4 regions of the Streptacidiphilus alkalitolerans genome follow, and region 1 is predicted to be linked to each of the others. Evidence: riboswitches for the same ligand, from Rfam matches in the RefSeq annotation. Region 1 holds a riboswitch; each other region holds the start of a gene.

Evidence for each region. Region 1 has a riboswitch for cyclic di-AMP ahead of ACEZDG_RS27040 (transglycosylase family protein). Riboswitches for the same ligand answer to the same signal wherever they lie in the genome.
Region 2: linked by a shared signal. The riboswitch ahead of ACEZDG_RS12230 (M23 family metallopeptidase) and the one ahead of ACEZDG_RS27040 (transglycosylase family protein) in region 1 are both predicted to bind cyclic di-AMP.
Region 3: linked by a shared signal. The riboswitch ahead of ACEZDG_RS34295 (glycoside hydrolase family 16 protein) and the one ahead of ACEZDG_RS27040 (transglycosylase family protein) in region 1 are both predicted to bind cyclic di-AMP.
Region 4: linked by a shared signal. The riboswitch ahead of ACEZDG_RS24685 (C40 family peptidase) and the one ahead of ACEZDG_RS27040 (transglycosylase family protein) in region 1 are both predicted to bind cyclic di-AMP.

What each region holds. Positions count from the first base shown of each region.
Region 1 covers NZ_JBHEZX010000013.1:219,062-224,182, reverse strand. The annotation lists gene ACEZDG_RS27055 (winged helix-turn-helix domain-containing protein) at 1-385, shown strand, start outside; gene ACEZDG_RS27050 (HAD family hydrolase) at 413-1,147, shown strand; gene ACEZDG_RS27045 (phosphotransferase family protein) at 1,214-2,416, shown strand; cyclic di-AMP (ydaO/yuaA leader) riboswitch at 2,539-2,690, shown strand; gene ACEZDG_RS27040 (transglycosylase family protein) at 2,694-3,431, shown strand; gene eno (phosphopyruvate hydratase) at 3,607-4,896, shown strand; gene ACEZDG_RS27030 (FtsB family cell division protein) at 4,999-5,121, shown strand, end outside.
Region 2 covers NZ_JBHEZX010000005.1:17,851-22,971, reverse strand. The annotation lists gene ACEZDG_RS12245 (MFS transporter) at 1-215, shown strand, start outside; gene ACEZDG_RS12240 (undecaprenyl-diphosphate phosphatase) at 382-1,311, shown strand; gene ACEZDG_RS12235 (thioredoxin family protein) at 1,446-2,042, shown strand; cyclic di-AMP (ydaO/yuaA leader) riboswitch at 2,147-2,283, shown strand; gene ACEZDG_RS12230 (M23 family metallopeptidase) at 2,296-3,159, shown strand; gene ACEZDG_RS12225 (hypothetical protein) at 3,261-3,563, opposite strand; gene ACEZDG_RS12220 (hypothetical protein) at 3,598-5,121, opposite strand, start outside.
Region 3 covers NZ_JBHEZX010000023.1:78,999-84,119, forward strand. The annotation lists gene ACEZDG_RS34285 (Lrp/AsnC family transcriptional regulator) at 44-562, shown strand; gene ACEZDG_RS34290 (DinB family protein) at 589-1,125, opposite strand; cyclic di-AMP (ydaO/yuaA leader) riboswitch at 1,353-1,528, shown strand; gene ACEZDG_RS34295 (glycoside hydrolase family 16 protein) at 1,532-2,701, shown strand; gene ACEZDG_RS34300 (FAD-dependent monooxygenase) at 2,776-3,987, shown strand; gene ACEZDG_RS34305 (glycoside hydrolase family 3 N-terminal domain-containing protein) at 4,077-5,121, shown strand, end outside.
Region 4 covers NZ_JBHEZX010000011.1:225,040-230,160, forward strand. The annotation lists gene ACEZDG_RS24680 (C40 family peptidase) at 1-1,008, opposite strand, end outside; gene ACEZDG_RS24685 (C40 family peptidase) at 1,327-2,313, opposite strand; cyclic di-AMP (ydaO/yuaA leader) riboswitch at 2,366-2,515, opposite strand; gene ACEZDG_RS24690 (C40 family peptidase) at 2,811-3,818, opposite strand; gene ACEZDG_RS24695 (NYN domain-containing protein) at 4,009-5,121, opposite strand, start outside.

The DNA of each region.
Region 1 (5,121 bases):
GCTCCGGGAGTTGACTGCCCGACTCGTCGGAGACCTCAGGGTCTCCCTGCGCGACGCTGCCGGCCGTCAGCTGATCGAGAAGGCCGACCTTCAGGTGCGCACCGTGCGGATGACCCCGCAGGTGAAGCTGTACATCATCAACAGGACTGTGGCGTTGATGAGTTGGTACGAGATCCAGCGGAACACGGTGGATGTTCCGGCATCGGACGACAGTGGTGCGGTCGAGCACCTGCCCATCCACGACCTGATGGGAGTCGACGCTCTCCTCATCCCGCAGCTGCCGGCCGCCGTGCCCCTGGCCCAGCAGTGGTTCGACTCCCAGTGGGACGCCTCGCCGGATGATTCGGCGCCGGACGGCGCCGGCGGCGGGGACGCACTGGCCTGAAGCCGGAGTTGCGCGGACACTCGTGAGGTGACTCCCGGCCCTGCTTCCGAGCTGTTCCAAGGCGCGACCCATGTGCTGTTCGACTTCGACGGTCCCTTGGTGGACCTCTTCGCCGGGCACGGGGCCCCTGGAATAGCCGCCACCCTGCTTGAGAAGATCAGGGCCGAGGTGGAGCTCGCGGGGACGGAGTTCCCCGATGCCACCGACCCCCATCGCATCGTGGCCGAGTTGCACGGCGTTCTGACCCGTTGCCTCCTGCTCTCCGACGAGCAGGCGTCGCGACTTGTCGACATCGCCCAGCGCGCACTCGTCGCGGAGGAGCGGATCGCCGCCAAGTCCGCCGCGGTCACCGCGGGCGCGGCGGCTCTGGTCGACGAACTCCGGCGGCTCGGCTGCGGCCTGGCCATTACCAGCAACAACTCCGCCGAAGCCATCCATGACTTTCTGGCGGGGCGGTCCGGAGACGGATTCAGAGAGGCATTCGGACGTCATGTCTACGGGCGAGCCCCCGAGCCGTACCTCATGAAGCCGCATCCGTCCTGCGTGCGCCTCGCGCTGGCGGGTCTGGGCTGCACGGCAGAGAGCCGGATTCTGATGATCGGCGACTCGGCGTCCGACTTCAAGGCGGCCACAGCGGCGGAGTTGGGCATTCAGTTTGTCGGCTATGCCCCCAATCGCCGAAAAATAGATCTGCTGCGCGCCTCCGGAGTCGACCATCTGGTCGAAAGCCTGCATGACTTGCTGCGGGGTAGGAGTTTCTGAGAGAGGCGACTTTTTCGGATAAAGGAACCGTGACCATGTGTCACCGCCCGGCGTTTCCCCACTAGTGTGTTTTCAAACCTGGTCGGAGCCGCGCAGGGGAGAAACGGTCGTCCACATGCCTCGGGAGTCGCCATCAACAGGACGAGTGAATCCGCCCAGCCGGTAGCTGCCGCATATCAGCAGCTGGTCGACTCCGTGCGCTTCCGGGTCGTCTCCACAGGCGGTTTCCACAACGACAACTACCGTGTGCACCTGACCGAACAGCAGGCGCGACCGCTCGGACTCGATGCCGACACCACCCTCCTGGTGCGGGTCAGGCGCCGGAAGCCGGAGCTGGTTCGGCGGTTCTGGCCGGACGAGGCCGTGCTGCTCCGGCAGCTGGCCGCGGTGCGGGACGATCCGACGGACCAGCGCGAGATCGACGGGCCGGAGGTGCTGCACAGCAGTGAGGACGGCGCGTCCGTGCACCTCTACGTCAACGGTGCGGAGTTGGCGCAGGGCTGTCCCGACGGCGAAGCCGTCCCTGAGCACTATGTGGAGCAGATCGCCCGGTTCTTCGGCCGTCTTGTGCGCTTCGGGGAGAAGGACCTCCCGCGCCTGCCCAAGGGGTGTCCGGACAACGGGGACTCCACCGGATTCCTGCGGAGCCTGGTGGCGTTCGCCCAGGAGGAGCTCTGCGAGGGCAACCAGAAGGAGTTCGGCGAGCTGTTCAGCGCGTTGGGGGTGCCGGACGATGCCATGGCCGGCTTCGGACGCGGTCTGCCGCCGCTGGTGAGTCGGCCGTTCGCGCTGCTGCACACCGATGTCCACCGGCGGAACATCATCGTCGACGAGCACGACCAGTTGCGGTTCGTGGACTGGGAGCTGGCGGCCTTCGGTGATCCACTGCTCGATCTCAGCACGCACCTGCGCCGGATGCGCTACCCCGCCTGGCAGGAGGCGCAGGTGGTCGACGCCTGGCGGCGGGCGGTCGGCGAGGTGTCCCCCGCCCATACCGCCGGCCTCGCCCACGACCTGCCGATCTATCTGGCGTACGAGCGGGCGCAGTCCGTCTACCCCGATGTGATCCGCGCGGCGCTCAGTCTCGGCGCGCTGGCGGAGGAGCCGGCGCTGGACCGGGCCGTGTCCCGTACCCGGGCCGCGCTGCTGGCGGCGGCGGGTCCGCTCGGCCTGGCGGAGGTTCCGGACGCGGAGGGGATCCGGGGACCGCTGCTCAAATGGCACCACTCCCGCTGGTTCGAGCGTTCACTGGAACGCCGGGCCCGCTGACCGGCCTTCAGCGACCGGAGGGACTTGTGGTCATGGAGTGCCTGTGTCTAGCCTGCCGGGAACGTCCGCACGCGCGGGCGACCGCCTCGCGGGACGCCGAGTCCTGTCCAACCGGGGGGCGGAACCCACACTCGTCAGTTGGGCAGGAGCGGGGGACCCAGGTAAGTCGCCGCAGCTCACAAGGCCGCGGCTTGGGGTGAAGACGCATCAGCGTCCGGGCTACCTACCGGCCCGAACCCGACAGCTCACCTCGCAGGCGTCGGAGAGGGAAGCTGCCATGCTCTTCACCACTGCTGTCGCCGGCCGCCATCGCAAGCCGCGTACCAGCAATACCGCCCGGATCGTGGCGACCGCGGGCCTCGGCACCGCCGGGATAGCACTGCCGCTGATAGGCGCGACCAGCGCCTCCGCCGCGTCCGTGTCCACCTGGGACAAGGTCGCCAGTTGCGAGAGCGGGGGCGACTGGTCCATCAACACCGGCAACGGCTACTACGGCGGACTGCAGTTCTCCGCCTCCACCTGGGCCGGCTACGGCGGCACCTCGTACGCGTCCACCGCCGACCAGGCCAGCAAGGGCCAGCAGATCACCATCGCCGAGAAGGTGCTGGCCTCGCAGGGCCCCGGCGCCTGGCCGGTCTGCGGGCCGAGGGCGGGACTGTCCCAGGGCGGCGCGCCGGCGTCCGTCGACACCACGTCGTCCAGCAAGCCGACGGCCGCGGCCACGGCCAAGCCGAAGCACAGCAGCGGCAGCAGCACGACCACCGCGCACACCGCGAAGAAGAAGACCGCCTCCGCGCCGAAGCACGCCGCGCCCGCACCCGCGGTGCGGCAGGCGGCGGCCACGCACAAGATCGGCCACGGCGACTACACGGTCAAGCCGGGCGACACCCTGTCCGGCATCGCCGCCTCCGCGCACCTCAGCGGCGGCTGGACGGCGCTGTACCGGGAGAACAGGACCACCGTCGGCGCCAACCCGGACCTGATCTTCCCGGGTCAGCGGCTCGAAGTCGGCTGACCTGAATCCGGTCTCGGACCGCGGCCCCTGCTCGCCGGGTGAACTACTGGTGAGTAGGGGCTCCGTCAGGTGAGACAGCCGCGAGGTGCGCGCGGCCCGGCCGCCCGCTGCGGCTAGGCTCTTGGGGTAAGCACCCCGCGCGTGAGAAGTTCACCGCCTCCCCAAGGAGATGCCTGTGCCGTCCATCGACGTCGTCGTAGCCCGGGAGATCCTCGACTCACGAGGGAACCCCACGGTCGAGGTCGAGGTCGGCCTCGACGACGGCAGCACCGGGCGTGCCGCCGTTCCGTCCGGCGCCTCGACCGGTGCCTTCGAGGCCCTCGAGCTGCGTGACGGTGACAAGTCCCGTTACTTCGGCAAGGGCGTCGAGAAGGCCGTCCTCGCCGTGATCGAGCAGATCGGCCCGGAGCTGATCGGCTACGACGCGACCGAGCAGCGCCTGATCGACCAGGCCATGCTCGACCTGGACGCGACCCCGGACAAGTCCTCGCTCGGCGCCAACGCCATCCTCGGTGTCTCGCTCGCGGTGGCGCACGCCGCCTCCGAGGCCAGCGACCTGCCGCTGTTCCGCTACCTGGGCGGCCCGAACGCGCACGTCCTGCCGGTCCCGATGATGAACATCCTCAACGGCGGCTCGCACGCGGACTCCAACGTCGACATCCAGGAGTTCATGATCGCTCCGATCGGCGCGGCCTCCTTCACCGAGGCCGTCCGCTGGGGCGTCGAGGTCTACCACACCCTGAAGGGTGTGCTGAAGGAGCGCGGCCTCTCCACCGGCCTGGGCGACGAGGGCGGCTTCGCCCCGAACCTGGACAGCAACCGCGAGGCGCTCGACCTCATCGTCGAGGCCATCAAGAAGGCCGGCTACACCCCCGGCAAGGACGTCGCGCTGGCGCTGGACGTCGCCGCGTCCGAGTTCTACAAGGACGGCGCGTACGAGTTCGAGGGCAAGTCGGTCTCCGCCGCCGAGCTCACCGACTACTACGCCGAGCTGGTCGCCGCGTACCCGCTGGTCTCCATCGAGGACCCGCTGTTCGAGGACGACTGGGAGGGCTGGAAGGCGCTCACCGCCAAGCTGGGCGACAAGGTGCAGATCGTCGGTGACGACCTGTTCGTCACCAACCCGGTCCGCCTCGCCCGCGGCATCAAGGAGGGCGCGGCCAACGCGCTGCTGGTGAAGGTCAACCAGATCGGCTCGCTGACCGAGACCCTGGACGCGGTCGAGCTGGCCCAGCGCAACGGCTTCCGCTGCATGATGTCGCACCGTTCCGGTGAGACCGAGGACGTCACCATCGCCGACCTCGCCGTGGCCACCAACTGCGGCCAGATCAAGACCGGCGCCCCGGCCCGCTCCGAGCGCGTGGCCAAGTACAACCAGCTGCTGCGCATCGAGGAGATCCTCGACGAGGCCGCCGAGTACGCCGGCCGCGGCGCGTTCCCGCGCTTCCAGCCCGCCGCCGACTGACGACGCGTCGTGCTGCACCGGTGCCCCGCTGCGAACACCCTCTAGGGTGGGGCGGCGGGGCACCGGCACATCCGACCCGGCACATCAACGGGAGGCGAGTACGTGAGCAAGGCAAGCGGCAGTCGCAGGCCGCGCTTCACCGGCCGCGCCGCGGTGCTCGCGCTGGTGCTCTGCTCGCTGATCGCCGCGCTGGCGTACCCCACCCGGCAGTTCATCGCCCAGCGG
Region 2 (5,121 bases), on a different contig from region 1:
TGGCGATGGGCCCGGCGGCCGGCGTGCTGCTGGTCGGGGCCGGGCTCTCGCCCGCGTACCTGCTGGTGATGGCCGGCTCGACGGTGCTGATCGTGGTGCTGGCGCTGCGGCTGCGGAAGCAGCTGACCGGCCCGCAGGACAACGCGGTGCGGCGGCAGCGGGTGGTGGCCGGTTCCAGGCCCGCGGACACGCTGGAGCCCCGGCTCGCGGCCTGACCGGCCCGGGCCGGCGGCCCGGTTCCCGGCGCCCCGGCCCGACCGGCCTGCCGGTGAACAGCGGGCGGCTGGGTGGTGAACAAGAGCCGCACGGGGGTTGAGGGACTACAACGCTGTAGTACTTTCTGACTGCCCAGCGATTCGATCCCCCTGCCGAAGGCCGCAGATGTCCGTCCTCACCTACCCAGAAGCGATCGGCGTCGGTCTGCTCCAGGGCGTCACCGAACTGTTCCCGGTCTCCAGCCTCGGCCACAGCATCCTGGTGCCGGCCCTGCTCGGCGGGCACTGGAAGGCGGACCTCAACGTCTCCGCCGCCGACTCCCCGTACCTGAACGTGCTGATCGGGCTGCACCTGGCCACCGCGCTGGCGCTGGTCGTCTACTTCTGGCGGGACTGGGTCCGGGTGATATCCGGCCTGTTCAGCTCGATCCGGCACCGGCGGATCGAGACCGTGGAGGAGAAGCTGGCCTGGCTGCTGATCGTGGCGACCATCCCGGTCGGCATCGCCGGCCTCGCGCTGGACAAGGTGTTCCGGGAGTCCCTGGGCAAGCCGATCCCGGCCGCGATCTTCCTCACCCTCAACGGTGTGGTGCTCTACGTGGCCGAGCGGCTGCGCCGCGGCGGCACCGGGCGGCGCCGGGCCGGGGACGACCCGGTCGTCCCGCTCGCCGGTGACGAGGAGGTGCACCCGGACGTGCTGTCCGACCGCCGGATCACCAAGCTCCGCTGGGGGCAGGCCCTGGTCATCGGCGCGGCCCAGATCCTGGCCCTGCTGCCCGGCATCAGCCGCTCCGGAGTGACCATCAGCACCGGGATCTTCAAGGGCATGCGGCACGAGGACTCGGCCCGCTTCGCCTTCCTGCTGGCCACCCCGGTGATCGGCGCGGCGGCCCTGCTCAAGGTGCCCTCGCTGATGGGGCACGAGGGCGACGGCATCCGCGGCCAGGTGCTGGCCGGGGCGGTGGCCGCGTTCGTGGCCGGGTACATCGCGGTGCGCTTCCTGACCAAGTACTTCGAGACCAGGACGCTGACCCCGTTCGCGATCTACTGCTTCGTCGGCGGCCTCGGCAGCCTGGCGTACCTGACCCTGGCCTGAACGCCGCGCGCAGCGCCGCCGGTGTCCCTCGTACGGGTGGTCGAGCGGCGCGTGTACCGGGAGCTGGGCGGTTCCTCTGCTCGAATGATCGTCTGAACGTTCTGAACGTACCCGGGCGAGAAGAGGCGCGGCTGATGACCGGTCGAGGGCCAACGGCCGCACTGTCCGCGGCGGTCGCCCTGACGCTGCTGCTCCTGCTCAGCGGCTGCGTCGAGGTCCGCGGCACGGCCGTGCGCGGGCAGTCCTCGGGCCGGTCCGGATCGGTCTCCAACGACTCCCTCGGCCTGGCCCGGCCCTTCCTGCCGCTGCCGGCGGTCACCCCGGCCGCCGTCCCCGACGGCTACGACCCCGGCGCCGACGCCGCGGCGGACATCGCCGCCGCCCAGGCCGCCTCGCACGCCGACGGGCGGCCGGTGCTGCTGGACTTCGGCTCGGCCTGGTGCCAGGACTGCCAGGCGCTGACCGCCCTGGTGCGGAACCCCGGCGTGCACCTGATCCTGGCCCGCAACTACCACACGGTGACGATCGACGTCGGGCACTACGACCGCAACATGGACCTGGCCGGCCGCTATGTGAGCCTGCCCGGCAGCGGCATCCCGGCGCTGGTGCTGCTCGGCGCGGACGGCACCCCGAGCCGTCCGGCGGGCGCCGAGCAGTTCGCCGACGCCAGGAGCCTCAGCTCCGACCAGGTGGCGAACCTGCTGGTGGACTGGCTGTACCCCGGGAACTGACGCTCCGTCCCCAACTGCACCCCCGGAATCTCTTGGATTCAACCGTCACTAGGATTACCTTTCTATAACGCGGGGCGAAGTTCAGCCGTTCGACGGACGGCGTCGCACTGCGATCGCCTAATCCTGTTTCTGGGAACCGGGGAACCACGTAACTCTGGGGTGAATCAGCCGAGGTCTGGCTGTAGGGGACCTTCCTCTCCGAACCCGTCAGCTAACCCGGTCGGCGAGAGGGAAGGAAAGGAGTACGCCGAACGTGGCGTCGCACCAGCCCACTTGGGCACCCGTACAGTCCACGGCCGTCCTCGGGTTCGCGGCCATGGCCGCCGTCGGAGCCACCGGCTTCGCCGCGGTGCCCGCACAGGCGGTGGACAGCTCCGCGAGGGGCGGCACCCTGCTGCTGGCCCAGGAGCACGACCAGGACGAGTCCGTCGCGGCACCCGCGACCGACCCCGGTCTCGCGCTCACCGAGCGGATCCAGACCCAGGCGGTCCAGCAGCGGGCCACCGCCGAGGACGCCGCGCGGCGCCAGGCGGCGCAGCTGGCGGCGGCCAAGCACGCCAGGGCGCAGCAGATCGCGGCGGAGGACCAGGCCCGTGCGGCGGCCGACCAGGCGGCCCGGACCCGGGCGGCTCAGGAGCAGTTGTGGGCGCAGCAGGCGCAGGCCGAGCGGGCCCACGCCGAAGCGGCGGCGGCAGCGCAGGCGGTCGGGCCGCGGCTCGGCACCCTGGTGGCCCCCGTCGCCGGTTCGGTCCCCGGGGCGGGCTTCGGCCAGTCCGACTCCTTCTGGGCGCATCTGCACACCGGTCAGGACTTCGCCGCCCCCACCGGCACCCCGGTGGTGGCGATCGGCGACGGCAGCATCACCTCGGCGGGTTGGGCCGGCGCGTACGGCTACCGGGTGGTGCAGACCCTGGCCGACGGCACCGAGCTCTGGTACTGCCACCTCTCCGCGATCGGCGCGGGCGCGGGCGCGGTGACGGCGGGTCAGCCGATCGGCCGGGTCGGCGCGACCGGCAGCAACGTCACCGCTCCGCACCTGCACCTGGAGGTGCGGCCGACCGGCGGCGAGCCGGTCGACCCCTCGACCTGGCTGGCCGGGCACGGCCTCGCCCTCTGAGGCCGGTTCGCGATTGGGCCGACTGAGGGTCGGCCGCCCCCCTGAACACCGAGGGTCCCGCTGACACCCCCCCGACAGCGGGACCTTCGGTATGTCCGGGCTCAGCCCCGGCGGTCGACCGCCGCCCAGGAGGCCAGCGCCACCCCGGAGGACACCACGGCCACCGAGGGCCAGGCGCCCAGCTTCTTCGCCAGCGGGTGCGAGCCCGCGAACGCCGCCGCGTACAGGCCGGTCAGCGCGACCGCTGTGGCCGGTCCCGCGGCCCGCTTCCACTGGGTCGCCGCCACCGCGCCCGCCCCGAGCAGGGCGAGGCCGCCGAGTTCGCGCCGCTTCGTCGCCCGGGCGATGCCGAAGCCGCCGACCAGGCCGCCGGCCGCGACCAGGGAGGAGGGGATCCGTGCCATGGAAGTGTGTCCTTGTCTCAGTCGGTACTGGGTCTCAGTTGGTTCTGGTGTTGTGCAGGTGCAGGCCGATGTAGCCGATGTAGATCCGCCCGGTTCCCGAGCAGTCGTCGTGGTAGTGCAGCCGCGGCGCGGTGCCGCCGCCCCCTATCCGCAGGTGGGCGCCCATGAAGACCTTGCCGGCCGGGTTCACCTCGACCGGGACCGGCAGCTCGCGCTCGCCCTTCCACTTGCCGTTGGTGCGCACCGTCCGGGACTCGTCGCGGATCACCTTGCGGGGCGGGAAGACATGGCAGTCGGCGGGGGTGTTCTCGCACCATCTGCGGAAGTCGCCGCCCGACTCGCCGTGCACCGCGGCCTCGGCGTAGTCCTGCAGCGCCAGCAGGGCGTCCCAGGCCATCCTTACCCAGGTGGGGTGGTCGGTCTGGTCGTCCAGCTCCTTGGCGAGGCGGTGGTCGCCGGTGAAGGCCAGCAGCGGGAACTCGTCCAGCCGCTCGACCAGTTCGGCGAAGGAGACCGGGTCGACCCGCAGGCTGTCCGGCAGCGTCCGCGGCGCGGCGTCGCCGTCGGCCTCGGCCAGGCGTCCGCGCAGCGAGCGGACCTGGGTCCTGGCCTCGCGCAGCTCGCTGTACTGCTCGTCGTACTCGGCCGCGAGCTGGGACTCGCGCTCCTCCGCGGCCCGCAGCCAGCGGCGTACCTCCTGCAGCTCCTCGGCGCGGGCGCGCTCCTCGTGGACCTCCTCCTCGTGGTGGTCCACCAGCAGCGACCCCGGCTGGACGCCGTCGATCTCGGGGCTGCTCTCGATCGGCCCGCTGGTCCGGCCGCCCGCGCGCAGCGGCGGCAGCCCGGCCAGCGCGTCCGGCAGCGGGGACTGCACCGCGAGCCGGCGCGGCAGCCAGGCCAGCAGGCCGCTGGCGCGGCGCAGGTCGGCGTCCAGGGTGTGCCGGCCCATCACCCGGTGCCGCTGGGCCTCCGGGGCCCAGGCCGGGTCAAGGCCGGGCAGGTAGGTGCGGACCGCGCCGCCGTACACCCGGTGGTGCTCCAGGGCCCGGTTGAAGTCGCGCTCGGCGCCGGGCGCCAGCGCGTACAGGACGGCCAGCCCGGCGCAGCCGCGCAGCAGCGGGTCGACGGTCTCGGCGAGCCAGTCGTCGAAGTCGGTGCGGGGCGGGGTGCTGGCGACCACGATCGGCATCCGCCGGTCCGGGTCGCAGAGCTCGTCCAGCACCTCGTCCACGTCACCGCGTTCGATCACCGTGGGCAGGCCGTGCAGCCTGGCCGCGCCCGGATGCTCGCCCTCGGTGGCGGAGAGCACGTCCAGCAGGCCCCTGGCCAGGGTCGGCACCGGGGCCTTGGTCGCCGAGGAGCCGCGGACCGGCAGTTGCTCGGCGTCGAGTCTGATCCAGGTGGCGCCGGTCGGCGGGGTGCTTACGGTCAGTGAGGTCTGCCAGATTCCCTGGGGCGTGAACTCGCGTAGTCGCCAGCGCGCGACCGACTCCTTGGCGCCGGTCGCGCCGCGGATCCGCTCCTTGAGGGCGCAGTCGAGCACGGCCTGCGGACCGAC
Region 3 (5,121 bases), on a different contig from region 1:
TGTTCAGTGGCGCCACAACGCTTTCGATTATTATTCTGGCTCCATGGGAAACATCGAACTGGATACGGTTGATCTTGAGATCCTGCGGGTGATGCAGAACGATGCCCGGATCAGCAACAAGGACCTCGCCGCCGTGGTCGGCGTCGCCGCGTCGACCTGTCTGGACCGGGTGGCGCGGCTGCGCACCTCCGGAGTGATCACCGGGCAGCGGATCCAGGTCGACGCCGCCAAGCTCGGCCGCCCGCTGGAGGCGTTCCTGTACATCCAGGTCCGCCCGCACCGCCGCCCGCTGGTCGAGCCGTTCGTCGACCACCTGCTGGCCCAGCCCGAGGTGCGCGCGGTCTACCACCTCACCGGGCCCGACGACTTCCTGGCCCATGTGGCCACCGACACCAGCCAGGGCCTGCAGCGGCTGGTGCTGGACCAGCTGACCGTGCGCGACGAGGTGGTCCGGGTGCTCACCAACCTCGTCTTCCAGCACTGGCCCGGCGGCCCACTGCTCCCACCCGGAGCCACCGGGACCGCCGGGACCGCCGGGAACAACGGGAGCACCGGGCGCTGAAGCCCAGGTCCGGCGGCCCCGGGGGCCTACTTCCTCGCCCCGGCGGCGATCAGACCGAAGGCGGTGGCTCCGTCGAGGGACTCGCGGAGGATGTCGGCGTGGCCGGCGTGGCGGGCGGTCTCCTCCACCAGGTGCAGCAGGATCCAGCGGGCCGAGCGCCGCGAATCCGCGGGGAACCAGGGGGCCTCCGGCAGCGGGACGGTCAGGTCCAGGTCGGGCAGGGCGGTGATGATCTCGGTCGTCTCGGCGGCCACCGCGTCGGAGAAGGCCAGCACGTCGTCCACGGTCTCGCCCTCCACCAGCCGGAAGGAGTCGCCCCAGTTCGACTCGTCCCGCTTCAGCAGGGTGGGGCGCCCGGCCAGGGTGCACCTGACCCAGCTGCTCTCCATCTCCGCGCAGTGCTTCACCAGCCCGGCCACCGACAGCGCGCTGACCGTCGGAGCGGCTGCGGCCTCGGCCTCGGTCAGACCCGCCAACGCCCGCCGCAGCGCACCGCGCTGGGCCTCCACGAACTGCAGCAGGGCGTCGCGCTCATCGGTCTCTGCGGCTACCAGCGTGGGCATGGGGACCACCTTCCTCCTCGCTGCGCCCGACCCGTGCGGTCGATCGCGTGGTGCTCACGCTAGCCAGGAAATAGGTCTGTTTCGCTCCTAATCGGCCGTGGCGCGCGGTCCTGCTCCCTCGCTGTGAGTCCGCGCACATTCCGTTGTTCGATTCCCGTAAGCATGTCTAGCCTGCAGGTTCCGCCGTGGGCGGAGCCTGCCGCCGGGACGCCGAGTCCTGTCCACTCGTCGGCGGGACACCGAGCTCCAGTACGGACAGGAGCGGGGGAACCAGGTCAGTTGCCGAGTCCGCGCCCGAACGGGCGTGCGGGTCTCGGCTCGGGGTGAAGCCGCTCCCACCGGGCGGCCGGGCTACCTCAGTCCGAACCCGACAGCTCACCTCGCAGGCGTGACGAGGAACCCTGCCATGTCTCCTTGGATCACCCCCGCGCGCTTCGCCGCGATAGCCGGTGCCGCCGCCGTGGCCGCCGTCCCGCTGGTCGCCGTCCCGGCCCAGGCCGCCACCAGCGTCAGTCAGGACCGGCTCACCCCCAGCTCGATGACCGCCGGCGTCGCCGCCACGGCCTCGCTCACGGTCCACTCCAGCTCCTGCTTCACGGCCAGGACGCTCGGCGTGGGCGTCCGCGACGCGTCCGGCGCCAACCTCGACTTCCCCGGCTCCCGGAGCAACGTCCGGATCTGCCCGGGCGCGGTCTCCCTGACCACCGGCAGCCGGACGCTGCCGGCCGGCAGCTACACCGAGTTCGGCTTCTGGCAGGACAGCAGGGGCGGCTGGCACAACCTGCCCACCCGCACGCTGACGGTGGCTCCCGCCGCGGCCACCGGCCCCAGCACACCGACCCCGACGCCCACACCCAGCGCGCCGTCCTCGGCCCCGCCGGCCTCGCCCGTCCCCGGCACCTCGCTGGCCTGGTCGGACGAGTTCAACAGCCCGATCGCCTGGGGCTCGCGCTGGGTCGGCAGCACCAGCAGCGCGTTCCAGTACGGGAACCACAACCCCAACGACAACAAGCTCGACTGGCTCGACCCGAACGCGGTCCAGGTCGCCAACGGCGTCGCCACCTTCACCGCCGCCCCCTCCGCGCACACCCTGGAGAACGGCAAGCAGGCGTGGACCACCGGCCAGCTCACCACCGAGGGCTCGACCGAGGGCTTCCAGGTCAGGACCGGCGACTACGCCGAGGCCCGGGTCCAGCTGCCGACCGGTTCCGGCGCCTGGCCCGCACTGTGGACCTGGAAGAACGGCAACGGGGAGATCGACTCCTTCGAGTACCACCCCGACAACCCCAACCTGCTGGAACTGACCAACCACGTCAACGCCGCGCACGACTACTACACCGACGCCAAGGCCGTCGGCCCCGGCGACTGGGTGACCATCGGCACGTACTACGGCGCGAAGTCGGTGGACTGGTACGTCAACGGCACCAAGGTCTACTCGGACGGCACCGGCGTCGGCGCCGACTGGTCGGCCTACCTGAACCTGAGCCTGTCGGTCAGCGCCGGCCAGTACCACCCCGGCCCCTCCGGGACCGCCCCGATCACCTTCGCCGCCGACTATCTGCGGGTCTACCGCTGAGCCTTCCCCCACCGCTCAGCTGCTACGGTGTGAAATCGTTCGACTACACCGAGCTACTGAACCATGGGAAAGACATGCGCATCGTCTGCGCTGGTGGCGGGCCCGCCAGCCTGTACTTCTCGATCCTGATGAAGCGGTCCGACCCGGGCCACGACATCACCGTCCTCGAACGGAACCCGGCCGGGTCCACCTACGGGTGGGGCGTGACCTACTGGGGCGATCTGCTCGACCGGCTGCGGGACGGCGATCCCGCGACCGCGCGGGCGATCAGCGAGAACTCGGTGCGCTGGACCGACGGCGTGGCGCACGTCCGGGAGCAGTCCACGACGCACCCCAGCGACGAGGGCTTCGGCATCGGCCGGCAGCGCCTGCTCGACATCCTGGTCGAGCGGGCGACCGACCTGGGCGTCCGGGTCGAGTTCGGCCGGGAGATCACCGACCGCGGCCAGCTCCCGGACGCGGAGCTGGTCGTGGCCGGCGACGGCCTGCACAGCCGGCTCCGGCAGCAGTACCCGGACCGCTTCGGGACCGAGGTCGCGACCGGCCGGAACAAGTTCATCTGGCTGGGCACCAGCAGGGCCTTCGAATCCTTCACCTTCGCCTTCGCCGAGTCGGAGCACGGCTGGATCTGGTTCTACGGCTACCGCTTCAGCAGCGACCGCAGCACCTGCATCGTGGAGTGCTCCCCGGAGACCTGGGCCGGGCTGGGCTTCGACCGGCTGGACGAGAGCGGGACCATGGCGCTGCTGGAGCGGATCTTCGCCCGGCAGCTGGACGGCCACCCGCTGATCAGCAGGCCGGACGGCGGCGGAAGCGCCTCCTGGCTCAGCTTCCGGACGCTGACCAACGCCAGCTGGCACCACGACGGCATCGTGCTGATCGGCGACGCCGCCCACACCACCCACTACTCCGTCGGCGCCGGCACCACACTGGCCCTGGAGGACGCCGTCAGCCTGGCCGGGGCGGTGCGGCGGCACCCCGCGCTCCCGGCCGCGCTGGCCGCCTACGAGGCGGAGCGGAAGTTCGCCATCCTCTCCACCCAGAGCGCGGCCCGCTACAGCGCCCAGTGGTACGAGAACATCCCCCGCTACATGCACCTGAAGCCCCCTCAGCTGTTCTCGCTGCTCGGCCAGCGGCACTCACCGCTGCTGCCCTACGTTCCGCCGCAGATGTACTACTGGGTCAACCAGGCCGCCGAGGAGTTCACCCCGCTGCGGAAGCTGCGGAAGTGGGCGGGGCCCAAGGTGGTGCGGACCCTGGCCGGCCGTCGGCCGGGCACCCCCTGAGCCCGCCCCGTCCCCGTACGCTGCAGTTCTCCGCCGATGGCCGGCGGCGGACGACGATTCCACCGCGATCCCACCCGCTTGGAGCATCCATGCCGGCCGCTGCCCGTACCGCAGGCCTGAAACTGCCGCTGCTGGTCCTGCTGCTGGGAGTGGCCATGGCCGCCGCCGCCTGCGGGGACGGCGGCGGCTCCCCGGCCTCCGCGTCGCCCACCCCGACCGCGCCGCACAGCGCTTCCGCATCACCCGCTTCCACGTCGCCCACGTCCACGTCGCCCACCGCGTCCCCGACCGGCGCGCAGACCCGCAGCGCGGCCAGTGCCTGCGTCGAGCGGACGCTGGCCGGGATGAGCACCGCGCAGCGGGTCGGCCAGCTGTTCATGTCGGCGGTCAGCAGCACCGGGCCGACCGCCGCGCAGCTGCAGGTGCTGCGCCAGGGCCAGGTCGGCTCGGTCATCCTGATGGGGCACACCGAGGCCGGCTCCCGCGCGGTACGGGCCGGGACGGACCGGGTGCAGGCGCTCGCGCCCACCGTCGCGGGCAGCAGGGTCGGCCTGCTGGTCGGCGTGGACCAGGAGGGCGGCCAGATCCAGGTGCTGGGCGGCCCGGGCTTCTCCGCCATGCCGAGCGCCGCCGAGCAGGGCGGCTGGCCGACCGCGCTGCTGCAGGGGCGCGCCGCCACCTGGGGGCGCCAACTGGCCCAGGCCGGGGTCCAGTTGGACCTGGCACCGGTGGTCGACGTGGTGCCGGCCGAGGAGACCTCGGTCAATGAGCCGATCGGCAGACTCGCCCGCGGGTTCGGCAGCACCCCGGGCACGGTCGCCCGGCAGTCCTCGGCCTTTGTGCGCGGCCTGCGGCAGAGCGGCGTGCTCAGCACCCTGAAGCACTTCCCCAGCCTGGGCCATGTCCAGGGCAACACCGACTTCGCGGCGAACGTGGTCGACAACGTGACCGGTCCTGACGGCGACTTCGTGCTGCCGTACCGCTCCGGGATCCAGGCGGGCGCGCAGTTCGTCATGGTGGCCCTGGCCACCTACACCAGGATCGACCCGCGCCACCCGGCGGTCTTCTCGCCGACCGTGGTGCGCGGGCTGCTGCGCGGCACGATCGGGTTCCAGGGCGTGGTGGTCTCCGACG
Region 4 (5,121 bases), on a different contig from region 1:
CGCGTGGATCACCATCCCGTTGCCCGCGTACATGCCGACGTGGTGGCGATCGTTGTAGTAGATCACAAGATCTCCCGGCCGGGCCTGGGACAGCGGGATACTGCGGCCCGCGTACATCTGCCCCTGCGAGGTCCGCGGCAGGTGCACCCCGGCGTGCTCCCAGGACCAGTACATCAGCCCGGAGCAGTCGAACGCCCCGGGCCCGGTCGCCCCGTAGACATAGGGCCGGCCCAGCGCGCTGCGGGCGGCGGCCAGGGCGACCGCCGCGCGACTGGACGCGGGGCCCTGGTCCGGTGGCAGCGCGGTGTCGGCGGCCTGGGCGGCGGCCCCGGCAGCCGCGTCCTCGCTCTGCCGCAGGGCGTCCCGCTGCGGGGCGGTGAGCCCGGCCAGCAGCGCCCTGGCGTGTCCGAGCTGCCGCTGCACCTGGGCCTTGCTGCCCGCGATGGACTGCCGCACCGCCTCCAGCTGGGCCAGTTGGGAGACCGCCTCGGCCCGGTCCTCGGCCAGCTGCCGCTGGTCGTTGCGCACCTGCAGCAGCCGCTGCGCGGTGGTGGCGTCCACCTGGTCGGCGTTGCCGGCCTGGGCCAGGAACTGGTCCGGGTGGGCGCTGAAGAGCAGCCGGACCAGCGGGTCCATCCCGCCGCCCGCCCGGTACTCGGCGCCGGCCACCTCGCCCATGGCTCCGACCATGGTGTTGATCCGCTGCTGCTCGGCGGCGACCCGCTGCTGCAGCAGGGCGGAGCTGCGCAGCAGCGCGCCCTCCTGCTCCCTGGCCCCGTCGTACTGCTGCCCGGCGACCTCGGCCCGGGAGTAGAGGCTCTGCACCTGCTGCCGGACGTCGTCGGCCGAGGCCGGGGCAGGCTTGGCCCCGGGCGCCGGTGCGGCCAAGGCGCTGCCGCCCGCGGCCAGCATCGCGGCGGTGGCCGCCGCGACCGTCACCGCGGTACGGGAGAGCGCCGCCACTGCGGAGTACTGGCCCATGGGTCGGGCACGTCGGTGGGACGCCACGCGGGCGGCCTCCATTCGTCCGGTGCCGGCCCTGCCCGCGCGACGCCGGCTGCGTCGGCCCAGGATGTCCGGCGGTCCACCGGTGCCGCCCGGAAGGGCGGTCGACGACACGGTGGGCCGAGCGCAGACGTTAGCGAGTCCGGCGCAGCTAGTCCAAACCCCCGCGATAACGAAAATTCGGACGAATGATGCACTGCTATACGAAAGGCCACGTCGCCGGGGGTGGAGCCGGACACGGCAACGGGCCCGTACCCCCCTGGGAGTACGGGCCCGTACGGCCGTTTGAGCGTGTGTCAGCGCGTCGGTGTCGCTGGGAGCTCAGACCCGGCGCATGGCGTAGATCGAGCCGATGTAGCTGAGCTTCTCGTACTTGACCACGGTGCCGGTGTGCGGGGCGTGCAGCACCATGCCGCCGCCCGCGTACATCCCTACGTGCGAGTCGCCGTTGAAGAAGATCAGGTCGCCGATCTGGAGGTCGGCGGTGGAGCTGACGGCGGTGCCGACGTCGACCTGGTCGTAGGTGGTGCGGCCGATCGACACGCCGGCCTGCTTGAAGGCCCACTGCATCAGACCGGAGCAGTCGAAGGAGCTCGGCCCGGTGGCCCCGTAGACGTACGGGTCACCGAGGCGGGTCTGCGCGGCGTGGAAGGCGGCCATCGCGGTGCCCGAGCCGGCCTTGCTGGAACCGGGGTCGTAGGCGGAGCTGCTGTCGGTGCTCTCCGGGTTGCTGATCGCGGCGCGCTGGGCGGCGGTCAGCGAGGCGAGCTTGGCCTTGGAGGCGGCGAGCTTCTTCTGCACCGAGGCCTTGGCCGCGGCGAGCTGCTTGCTGGTGGCGTCGAGCGCCTTCAGCTTGCTCTCGGCCTCGGCCTTCTCGCGGTCCAGGGTCTTCTGCTCGGCCGTCAGCGAGGACAGCAGCGAGGCCTGGCTGTCGGTCACCTGCGTCATCGTGGACGCCTGGTTCAGATAGTCGGTCGGGTCCGCGGAGAGCATCAGCTGGACCGAGGGGTCGATCGTCCCGCTGCGGTACTGCGCACTGGCGACCGCGCCGAGAGCCGCGGACTTGGCGCTGACCGAGGCCTGCTGCCGGGCGACCTGGTCCTGCAGGGTGCTGACCTGCTTCTGCAGCGTCTGCTGGGTGGAGACCGCCGCGTCGTACTGCTGGATCGCCTTGTCGGCGTCCTCGTTCTGCTGGGCTATCTCAGCCTTCAGCTGCGCGGTGGTCTGCTTGGGGGCCGCCTGCGCCGACTGGGTGGCGGTGGCGGAGAGCGCGACGGTGGTGGCCGCGGCGGCGGTGAGCACGGACACCCGCGCGCGACTGGGACTTTTCGGACGACGATGGGACGCCACGAAGGCGAGCTCCTTCTTCCTACGGCCGCCTACCGGGTGAGCTGACGGGTTCGGGCTGGAAGACGTGCCCTACAACGCTTCACCGGCGGACCGGCCTGGCGCTGATTCACCCCGGGGGAAACTTGGTTCCCCGGCTCCGAACTGACGGCCCTCCCGTGGTCGCTCCGCTGGGTGCGGAACAGCCGGCCGTGCGGTCGAACTCGGCGGAAACCGCCGCTGCCACCCTGATGGGTGATCGACTTCGCGGTGGTTCGATCGCTGACACTAGTGACCCGAACGTGATCTATTCAAATCCTTGTAAGTAAAAACTCTTTTAGGTTTCGAAAATGCATCGGATCGACGACCGAACGTAGTCGCTGAATGACCATCCGATGCTGACATGGCGCCCAAATCGGTCATCTGACCGAGACCGCTGAGACCCGAGTGACGTGAGTCACAGGACGGGTAAACAACCGTCAGAAGCGGCGAATGGCAACGATCGAGCCGAAATAGGACAGCGGCTGGATGTCCACTGTCAGGCCCGGGTGCGGAGCGCTCAGCAGCATGCCGTTCCCGGCGTACAGGCCGACGTGGTCGCCGCCCATGTTGACGATGATGTCGCCCACCTTGAGGTCCGAGTAGGACACCCCGGTGCCGACGTGCTCGTCCGAGTAGGAGTAGTGCGGCAGCGAGACGCCGGCCTTGCCGTAGGCCCACATCACCAGGCCGGAGCAGTCGAAGACGTTCGGGCCCGCGCCGCCGGAGACGTAGGGGGCGACATTGACCTTGCTCATCGCGGCCAGCATCGCGGTGCGGGCGGTCGCGGAGATCCCGGAGAGGTCGATGTCGGACACCGACATGTAGCTGCTGCCGGACGAGGGCGGGGTGTAGCCGCCGCCACCGGAGGGCGCGTTCACCTCGACCCGCTGCTTCGGGGTCAGCGCGTCCAGGATGCCCTGGGCGTGCTTGAGCTTCGCGGCGATGGCGGCCTTGGACTTCTGCATCTGCTTCAGCAGCACCTGCTGGGCGCCCAACTCCTGGGCGGCCTCGGCCTTCTCCGCCGCGAGCGAGTGCTGCTGCGCCACCAACTGGTCCAGCAGGGCCGCCTGGTTGCTGTTGATCTGGTCCTCGTCGGAGGCCCGGTTCAGGTACTCGGTCGGGTCGGTGGAGAGCATCAGCTGCACGGCCGGGTCCACCGAGCCCTGCCGGTACTCGGCGCTGGCCACCGAGCCGAGCACCGCCATCTCCTTGTTCACCACGGCCTGCTGCCTGGCTATCTCGTCCTGAAGGTTGTTCACCTTCTTCTGCAGCGCCTGCTGCTGGACCTGTGCGCCGTTGTACTGCTCCGTCGCCGCGGCGGCCGCGTTGCGGTCCGAGTCCACCTGCGCCTTGGCCTGACCGGTGGTGGTGGTCGGCGCGGCGTTGGCCGAGGTCTGTGCCGAGAGCGCGACCGCCGTCGCCGCCGCGGCCGTGAGGATCGTCACGCGGGCACGGCCGGGCTGCTTCAAACGACGGTGTGAGACCACGGAGCCGGGTTCCCTTCAGGACGACACAGAAGTTCGAAGGGAAACACTAGTGAGGAACGTGTGAGCTTGTCGCCCCCGTCGGGAACTCCGACCGGTAATGCCCCTAATGTCCGCTACAGGTAAGAGGTTTGAACCGCGGCCCACGGCCTCACGTGCGGATCAGCCGCCGCAGCAGCATCGCCGAGGGCACCGGACGGGCCCCCGCCTTGCGCACACCGTCGGCGACCTCGCGGTCGGTGGAGACCACCACCACCGGACGCCCCTCGGGCTCGGCCCGGACCAGACGGCGGATCAGTTCGTCGGCGGTCTCGCCGGAGCGGCTGAACAGCACCCGCACCCCGCGCGGCGGCGCCATCGGGACCGGGGCGTCCAGGTCCTTGCCGTCGAAGACGCAGGTCACCTCGGCCCGGCTGTGCATGGCCAGCATGGAGAGGCCGTTCAGCAGCCGGGCCCGCTGCTTCTCCAGCGGCAGGGTCGGATAGCCGCTCTTGGTCACGTTGTAGCCGTCCACCAGCAGATGGGTGTGCGGCAGTGCCAGCAGCTGGTCCAGCAGCGCCGGGTCGTCCGCGTCCAGCGCCCGTCTGGCCACGTCGTGCGGGGAGGCGGACACCGGCAGCACCGCCTCCACCGTGTCGGCCGGGCGGCCCTCGGACAGCGGGGGCAGGCCCAGCTCACGCTGCAGCCCCTGCGCGCCCTGCAGCACCACGTCGAGCAGCAGCCGCAGCCGCATGTCCTCGGCGCTCCGCCCCTCCCTGGACGCCCTCCTGGACGCCTCCAGCGCGGCCTCCGCCTCGGTCAGCCGGTGCTTCAGCCGGCGCACCTCGCTGTCGACCGCGCCGCGCTCGGTCACCCCGGCCGAACGCAGCGCCTCCAGTTCGGCGGTGACCTTGCGGGTCGCCGCCTCGGCCCGCTTGGTGTCCGCCTCCAGGCTGCGCAGCCTGCGGCGGAGCGAGTCCCGCTCCTTCTTCGCCTCGTCCAGCTCGGCCCGGCCCCGGTCGGCGTCGGTCCTGCTGGTCTCGCGCAGCGCGGCCAGCTCCACCTGGAGCTTCTCCACCAGCCTGGTCGCCTCGGCCGCGGCGCCCTCGGACTCGGCCCGCTCGACCTCCTCGCCGGCGTCGCCGACCAGCTTGCTCCAGCCCGGCGGGCGCAGCAGGTACGCCACCGCGGCGACGTCCTGGGGGTCGGCGGCGGCCGGGACCTGTCCCGCCTCCAGCGCGGCCACCAGGTCGGGCTGGCCCAGCCGGACCCTCTCCGCTATCCG